Regions from separate parts of the Frankia sp. CcCS3 genome, predicted to be linked through region 1. Evidence: riboswitches for the same ligand, from Rfam matches in the RefSeq annotation. Region 1 holds a riboswitch; the other holds the start of a gene.

Region 1 (4,333 bases):
CAATACGAGAACCACCTGTTCATGGTGCTCAAGACGACCAGTTACGTGGAGCACACCCAGATGACGAGCACCTCCGAGGTAGTCACCACCGGCGAAATCATGATCTTCCTCGGCGAGGACTTCGTCGTGACCGTGCGGCACGGCAGGCACGGGGAGATGACGAAGCTGCGCGGCCGGCTGGAGGCCAACCCGGAGATGCTCCGGCACGGCCCGACGGCCGTGCTGCACGCCATCTGCGACAGCATTGTGGATGACTACATCCGCACCGTGGAAAGCATCCAGGCCGACGTCGACCAGATCGAGGCGGGGGTCTTCCATCGGGATCAGAAGCCGTCGACGGAAAGCGCCTACCAGATGAAACGCGAGCTTCTGGAGCTCAAGCACGCGGTGCTGCCGCTCGCGGGCCCGTTGCGTACCATCACCACGGACGCCCCCACGATGGTCGACGTGGCGATGCGCCGTTACTTCCGGGACGTCGCCGACCACCTCGAGCAGGTCAGCGAGCGTATAGCTCACTTCGACGAGCTGCTTTCCTCCGTGCTCCAGGCGACGCTGACGCAGGTGACGATCGCACAGAACGAGGACATGCGACGGATCAGTGCCTGGGTGGCGATCGGCGCCGTCCCGACCGCCGTCGCCGGGATCTACGGGATGAACTTCGACCACATGCCGGAGCTTCGTCAGACGTGGGGCTACCCGGCCATCCTGGCCGTCATTACGACGATCTGCCTGTTCCTCTACCGTGCGTTCAAGCGCAACGGCTGGCTCTGACACCGACCTGCATGCTATGCGCGCAGGGACCACGACAATGACGGCAGATCCATAGTCCCTTTTTACTATCAGTTGGCTGACGCGACGTATCCGTACGATGGGTTACCCCTGGCCCGCCACGTCGGTTACCGTTACCAACCGTGTCGGAGCAACCGGGTCTCGTGCCAGCCGCTCGGTGCGGTCCCCGCCGATCCCCCCACCCGTCAGGGGACTCCATGACCTCGTCTGACCCCAAGAGTCATAAAACAGCCATCCTGCCTGATCGGGACGATCTCATCGCGGAGCTCGCCGGCCGGCTGGAGGCCCTCGACGCGCTCCTCAACCGGCTGGAGGATGCCGAGCGGCAGGCCGCCGACGCCAGCGAGCATCTCATCCGGACCCGCCGGTGGCAGGAGGACACGGTCCGGACCATCCAGGAGGAGCGGGCTCGGATGCGCCAGCGCCAGCACGCCCTCGACGAGCTCGCCGGCCACGCCCGCGCCGCGGTCGAGGCGCTGGCGCACCATCGCTCGCTGCCCCGTGAGGTCCACGAGCTCGCGGTCGAGCTCCAGGTGCTCGATGCGGCGGGATTCCTCACCCGCCGCAGCTCCCGGTCCCGCTGAGGGGGGTGCACGCCCGACCTCGCCCGTCAACTACTTTAAGTAGTCAAAAGTCGCCCACGGGCCGAGGGAGGGCTACCCGCCCGCCCGCTTCTCACCCGGACCGGCCGCCGCCACGGGCCCCCTACGCAGCGAAAAACCAGCAGGACAACCGGGGTGCGAAGGGCCTTCGGCCCGCCCGGTCAGCCCGGCCGGCCGGCCGAGCGGGCCGCCGACGTCGCGCGACGGGAACTTCAACGCACACTCGCCGTAGTTGGGAAGGACTAGTGTTTACCCACCCCGTCCAAGTGGACTAGTCTCACGCCGACGTCACGACAACACCGGGCCGAACGCCGAGTCCTGCCCCCGGCCCCGGTGTCCCCTCCGAGTCGTCATCAGGGGCAGGAGCGGGGGACCCACCTCCACCGGCCGGCACCGATCCGCGGTATCGACCTAGGGGTGAAGCTCGACGCGTGAAGGTCACGCGAGAGCCGGGCAGCCCAGCCCGAACCCGACAGCTCACTTCGCAGGCGTACGGGAAGGAATACACCGTTGTCCGCGCAAAGCGTGCAGCTCGACGAAGAAACGCGAGGCGCCGGTCGCGGCCGTCATCGCGCACCCTCCGCGCCCCCGGCCGCCCGCAGCCGGGCCCGGGCCCGCGCCTTCGCCGCCGTGACCACCGGGACCGTCGCGGTCTCCGGAGTGGCTCTCGCCGGCTGCGCCACCGACATCAACGCCGACGCAGCGAAGGACGAGCAGCCGAACACCGCTCCGATCATCCTCGCCGCGCAGATCGGCTCCCATGCCGCCCTGGGCGGCAGCATCGCGGCGGCGGCGGTCAGCACCCACGGCTCCACCTCCCTGCTCGGCTCGGCGGGCGGTGTCAACGTCCCGCCCTTGACCGGCAAGGTTCAGGTCGGTCTCCGGGTGACCAACCCCGAGGTGACCGTCAACGCGGACCAGCCGATCGACATCGGCTTTTCGCTCTACAACGAGCAGACCCACGAACCACTGGCGAACCAGCTGGTCAAGGTGCAAGTGAAGCTCCCCACCGGGTGGGCCACCTTCAAGCACCTTTACACTAACGCCCAAGGCTACACTTCCTACACGGCCCGGGTGCTCACCACCACGAACGTCACCGCGGTCTTCGACGGCACGGACGCCCTGCAGTCCGCCCGCTCGGCGAACGATGCCACCCTGCGCGTACGGCCGGCACCCATCCCCCAGCCCGTCCGCAACGCCGCCTGGTCGGATCTCCTTGCGACAGGGGACGCCGCGGGCCAGACGTCGGTTCCGGTCCCGTCGAGCTCCCTCGGGGAGAAGGCCGTCTACCTGGCCTCCCTGCAGGCCGGCAAGCCCTACGTCTACGGTGCGGAGGGCCCGAGCTCGTTCGACTGCTCCGGCCTCATCCAGTACATCTTCAAGCAACTCGGCAGGAGCGTGCCGCGGACGACCGACGCCCAGTTCGCCGCCGCCACCCGGGTGTCGCAATACAACAAGCAGCCCGGCGACCTGATCTTCTTCGGGACACCCGGGAACATCTACCACGCCGGCATCTACGCGGGTGACGGCATGATGTGGGTGGCGCCGCGCACCGGCGACGTCATGTCGCTCAAGAAGATCTATACCACCTCCTACTACGTCGGTCGGATCCTCTAGCAGCCGGTCGGAGCCGGCGCACCGCCCTCATGCCGACGCAACGGCTCATCCGGCTCCGGTGGATCGCCTTCGCGGCTGGCGGACCGCACGAGCCCTGCCGGTCCACCAGCGGCCGGCTACCGGGCCTCCCCTCCGGGCACCGACCCGAAGCCGTGAAAGCCGAGCCCGGGACTCCCACCCACCGGCGAAGCCGCGGACAGACCAGCAAGCGGGCCCTGTCACCGCCCGACAACCCGCCTACATGGTTCCTTTCCAGCTATCCGGACGGGCCCTCCTTCCGGTGGGACGGACGTCAGATCTCCCCCCCATCTGACGTCCGTCCGGCCGGAAGGCCCCCGATTCCGCCGGCCTTCCCTCGGATCCCCCCCATCCGCACGGGAAGGCCGGCGGGCCTCGGACCCCCGGCCGACCAGGTTCGCCGATGCCGCTACCCCCTCCCGGCGGCATCGGCGGACTTCAGCCTTCAGTCTCTGCCCGGTGCGGGAAACAGCCCGGCCCGCTCGCGGGCGCCGCGGTCAGGCCCCCAGCCGGTGACCGGACGAGAACTTCCACAGGGCCTCGCTGACCTTCCGGATCCCAGGAGGCCTCCGGGGCCCGGCCCTCCGGGACACGGTCCTGGCAGTTCGGCCCGGGCTCCGGGTCGAACTGCCCGACGACGCCGACCGCGGCGAATTCCGGCTTACCCGGGGCGCAGGCAGCGGCCAGGGCCAGCCGGGCACCCTCGCCGATCCCCCACACGTAGACCCGGTCCGGATCCACCTTGGTCCGTTCCGTGGAGACGAAGCGGACCACGTCGCGCAGATAGCGCACGTCCGCCCCCTCGGGTCCGTCGATCCGCCACGTGCCGCCCACGGACGGCTTCCGGGAAGGCCACCGCGAAGTCGCAGGAGTTCGCGAGCTTGCCGGCGTCACTCTGCCGGTCGAGTGACTTCGCGTCCGCGTTGTCATCGTGCAGGATCAACACCAGCGGAAGCGGGTTGGCGGGATCGGACGGGGCCTGGACGAGCAGCTCACGGCCCGCCGACGCGTAGTCGCCGGGCAGGCTGACCCGCTGGGTCCTCGGGCGGTCACGGGTCCCAAGGTAGCCCCAGGCAACCACGATCACGACACCGACGATGAGCACGGTTCTCTTGTTTTTGCCCCACCATCCGGCGAGGGGATTCGACACCACGATCCAACCGAACCACACCGCCGGCCGGGAAACGCCGCAAACCTGGTAGCAGATGACGACAAGACCTGAGTCAGACCAGGTCTGTCCGCCTTGTCCCCCCAAACTTTGCCCCCCCAAAAAAAACGCCAGGGGACGCGTCAGGTGACGGCCAACG
Region 2 (4,333 bases), on a different contig from region 1:
CCGGCCGGACCGCCGGCCGGCGGACAGGAGGCGGGCAGGAGGACAGATAGCCGCCGGCCGCGAAAACGGGCAACCGGGCAACCGCCGCCGCTCGTCCGAGGGCATTCTCCGGACCCCTCGACCCGACACTCTCCATCGTTTCCGGCGGACGGAACGACCGGCACGCGGCGGACATCCGACCCGCCCCGGTCCGATGCACGACCTGCCGATTTCCCGTACTATGCCGGCCCCACGGTTCCCCGGTCGCTCCGACGGCTGGGGGACCACTGTTTACCGGGCGAGGGACCCCGCTCCTCGCGTAACGCCGCCTCCGCTGGCGACCAGCAGGTTTCGGCCACATTAGCGGACACGCACCGGGCCTTCGGTAACCGTTCACCTACCGCCCCGCCCCACGGAACCCCTTCGTCCACCGTGGCGGCCCGACAGGCAATTTTCACAATCGGCGTTCGATCGAATCCGCCGTGTGCAAAAATCACAACGCTGCAAGTTACCGCCCGATTTCCGTTGTTTTTCTCACAAAAACAGGCTTCAACGGACGAAGCGTAGTATCAGGCCGATCACTCGCGTCGATCTCGTAGCAGGGCCGTCACACCTTTGTTGACATGTCACACATCTGGCCTGATACGGGACTCTCCGCTCATCGTCGCCCATCGGCAAACAGGGTGATCGGCCAAGCACAAATGCCTCCGCACGTCGTACCGCCAGGTTGATGAGCGGGCGCGCACGCGCGATACCAGGCCGTCGGTTCCTGCTCAAGCAGGCGCGCCGAGTGTGCTCTTTTTCACGCACCCTATTCAATGCTTGGCGACTCGCCGGGCGGCGTGGTTATGGTTTTCGCCGTGCCCGGCAACAACGCCGGGCATTCGTCGGGCGGCACGCCGAATCCTGCCCCCGGCCGACGATTTCTCGAACCGGGCGGCAGGAACGGGGGACCCATCTCCGAGTATCGAAAGGATTCGATGCTCTCGGGGTGAAGCCATGTGCGACGACCACACGGAAAGGTGTTTCCGGTGCGGCTTCCGTCTCCAGGGAATCCCTGGCACGGCCGGGCAGTTCCCAGCCCGAATCCGACAGCTCACCTCGCAGGCGTGGGGAAGGACCACAAGACATGTCCGACGCACGTATCAGTGGCCGACAATGCCGCGCCGGTACCCGCAGCCGGGCCCGGGCCCTCGTGGTCGCACCCGTACTCGCGGCAGCGGTGGGCGGCACCTTCGCGCTCAGCCAGCCGGCCGGTGCGGCCACCACCTGGACGGGCCTGCGGCAGTGCGAGTCCGGCGGTGACTACACGATCAACACCGGCAACGCGTACTACGGCGCCTACCAGTTCTCCGCCAGCACCTGGCACGGCCTCGGCTACAGCGGTCTGCCGCACCAGGCTCCCCCGGCTGTCCAGGACGAGGCCGCACTCAAGCTCGCCCGGCGGTCCGGCTTCGGCCAGTGGCCGACCTGTGGCCGCGGGATGGGCGCCGACCAGCTCGCGGGCGGCTCGTCGAGCTCCTCGGGCCAGGCGTCGCGCACGGCGGAACGCAGTGAGCTGACGGTCAGCCCCATCTCCGTGAGCACCCCCGTATTCACCCGTAACCTGACGACCGCACTGGCCAGGCAGGTACGCGACGACGTGCGGGCCTGGCAGGCCCGCGTCAACCATCTGGGGTATCCGATCACGATCGACGGCCGTTACGGACCACGCTCCGCCGCAGTCGCCCGCGCCCTGCAGGCCGCCAAGGGACTCACCGTCGACGGCATCGTCGGCCCGGCGACCTGGCGGGCCACCTTCAGCTGATCCTCTCTATCAGCTCTATCAGCTCTATCAGCTGATCCATTCACTCCGTCAGCTCCGTCAGCTGATCTCTTCACTCCGCTCCCGCGACGGGGGACGACCGCCGCGGCAACCGGACATCCCACCCCGGCGACACCGGTCAGGGGATCTCACCTCGACGACGGGCCGGCCCGACCGGCCTCCGGACGATCTCCGGTTGACGGCCCGTACGGGCTGGCCCGTGCAACCCACCACCAACATCACCCGGACCACACCCTGACCGGCCTCCGGCAGGGCCGATCTTCGGCAGAGCCGATCTTCGGCAAAGCCGGCGAGGAACAGCAGGACCAGCGAGCCACCTGCGGAACCTGTACGGAAGTGGCACGATTCGCGCGATCCTCACTGGTTACTCCGGACCACCCCGGTTTGCGCTCCATGAGCGGTTCTCGCTAGAGTGCCGCTCACTCGCCTCGTCGGCGAGGCCGCCCGGACGGACGCCGAGTCCTGCCCCCGTGCGAGCGGCCGGAACGAACATCAACCGCAGCGGGCAGGAGTGGGGGACCCACATTTCGGGCGCCGCAAGCAGCGTCCTTGGGGTAAAGCCGGTGCATCCCGGTCCATGGTGGAGAGCGGTTCCTACTCGCCACCCGGGGTCGGATCCTCCGGCCGGGCCATCCCAGCCCGCACCCGACAGCTCACCCCGCAGGCGACGGGATTGGACGAACATGCCCTCTGGGCGTCGTGGCGGCAGACATCGAGCACCGCAGGCCCCATCGCCCGCCGGTCGCATCCTGCGCACCACCGGCGCGGTCACGGCCATCGTCGGCAGCGGCCTCGCGGTCACCGCGGCTCCGGCGGGCGCGGCCACCGCCGATGACTTCACCAAGCTCCGCCAGTGCGAGTCCGGCGGCAACTACGCGATCAACACCGGCAACGGCTTCTCCGGTGCCTACCAGTTCGACGACCGGACCTGGCACGGGCTCGGGTACTCCGGCCGGCCGTACCAGGCGTCGCCCGCCACGCAGGACGAGGCGGCCGCGAAGCTCTACAACCAGCGGGGCTGGCAGCCATGGCCGTCCTGCTCGGTCAAGATGGGCCTGACCAACAACGGCCCGGCCAGTGTCCCGGGCGGCTCTGGCGACGTCATCCAGCAGGCCATCACCCCGGTGGAACCCCCCATGACGCTGGACCGGGCTCGCCGGGAGATGGGGGACGGCTCGTTCAGGGGCACGGTCCTCGACGCGTCCCTCAGCGACGACGTCCGCCCGGAGGCCTTCGTCTGGCAGGACAGAATGCGCCAGAAGGGCTTCGTACTCACCGTCGACGGCAAGTTCGGACCGCAGTCGCAGGGCATCGCCGCGCTGTACTCGTACCTCACCCGGGTGAACGACGGTCAACCCGGGGTCGTCGGCCAGAATCTGTGGAACGTCAGCGTCAGGGCCTGACCGACCTGGTCACCGTGCGCGCAGGGCGGGCGCGTCCGGGGTGACCTCCATGACGTGTGCGGCCAGTCGTCGGGCAGGATGCACTCATGACGACGCCGTCCGCCTCGGGAAAGCCCAACCTGCTCTCCGGTCCGCCGCCGACGCTCCTGCCCTCCGACGCGGCCGCGACCGAGGCGCTGGCCGCCGGTGATCCGCCGGATGCCGTCGCCGCCCGGCTGCCCGCGTTCAGCGCGCCCTGGGCCGCGCTCGCCGAGCTCGCGCTCACCGGCGGACGACCCGTCGAGGCCTATCCCTACGCCCGCACGGGCTATCACCGCGGCCTCGACGCCCTGCGCCGCTCGGGCTGGAAGGGCAACGGGCCGATCCCCTGGTCACACGAACCCAACCGCGGGTTCCTGCGTTCACTCGCCGCTCTCGTCCGGGCGGCCGCGGCCATCGGGGAGGCCGAGGAGGCCACCCGCTGCCGGGCGTTCCTGACCGACAGCGATCCCGTCACCGCCAGTGAGCTCGGCTTCACCTGACAGTGAGTTCATCAGGCCGCGTCGGTGGTGGAGGCCAGCGAGGACGCCGCAGCCGGCCCCACGGCCCCGCCATCCCTAGTAACCTCGCCGGGTGCCTGCTCTTGTCCTCATCGGTGCCCAGTGGGGCGACGAGGGAAAAGGAAAGGCGACCGACCTCTTGGGCGGCGCCGTCGATTACGTCGTCCGATACCAGGGTGGCAACAACGCCGGCCACACCGTGGTCATCGGGGCGGAGAGCTACGCGCTCCACCTGATTCCCAGTGGCATGCTGCGAGCCGACTGCGTTCCCGTGATCGGCAACGGGGTCGTCATCGACCCGGGCGTGCTGCTGGCCGAGATGGACGGGCTCACCGCCCGCGGCATCGACGTCTCCCGGCTCCTGATCAGCGCGAACGCCCACCTGATCATGCCCCATCACCGGGCGCTGGACCGGGTCATCGAGCGATACCTGGGCAAGGCGCGGATCGGTACCACCGGTCGCGGCATCGGTCCCACCTACGGCGACAAGGTTGCCCGTACGGGCATCAGAGTGCAGGATCTCCTCGACCCGGGCATCTTCCACAAGAAGCTCGAACTGGTGCTGCGGGAGAAGAACCAGGTCCTGG

The links. Region 1 has a riboswitch for cyclic di-AMP ahead of AC08OQ_RS05535 (C40 family peptidase). Riboswitches for the same ligand answer to the same signal wherever they lie in the genome.
Region 2: linked by a shared signal. The riboswitch ahead of AC08OQ_RS17100 (transglycosylase family protein) and the one ahead of AC08OQ_RS05535 (C40 family peptidase) in region 1 are both predicted to bind cyclic di-AMP.

What each region holds. Positions count from the first base shown of each region.
Region 1 covers NZ_CDWRCL010000035.1:12,935-17,267, reverse strand. Annotated here, with positions in the region: gene corA (magnesium/cobalt transporter CorA) at 1-771, shown strand, start outside; gene AC08OQ_RS05540 (hypothetical protein) at 987-1,373, shown strand; cyclic di-AMP (ydaO/yuaA leader) riboswitch at 1,722-1,896, shown strand; gene AC08OQ_RS05535 (C40 family peptidase) at 1,902-3,008, shown strand; gene AC08OQ_RS05530 (hypothetical protein) at 3,465-3,860, opposite strand; gene AC08OQ_RS05525 (type 1 glutamine amidotransferase) at 4,317-4,333, opposite strand, start outside.
Region 2 covers NZ_CDWRCL010000246.1:1,349-5,681, reverse strand. Annotated here, with positions in the region: cyclic di-AMP (ydaO/yuaA leader) riboswitch at 867-1,102, shown strand; gene AC08OQ_RS17105 (transglycosylase family protein) at 1,109-1,786, shown strand; cyclic di-AMP (ydaO/yuaA leader) riboswitch at 2,289-2,485, shown strand; gene AC08OQ_RS17100 (transglycosylase family protein) at 2,488-3,207, shown strand; gene AC08OQ_RS17095 (DUF3151 domain-containing protein) at 3,294-3,728, shown strand; gene AC08OQ_RS17090 (adenylosuccinate synthase) at 3,820-4,333, shown strand, end outside.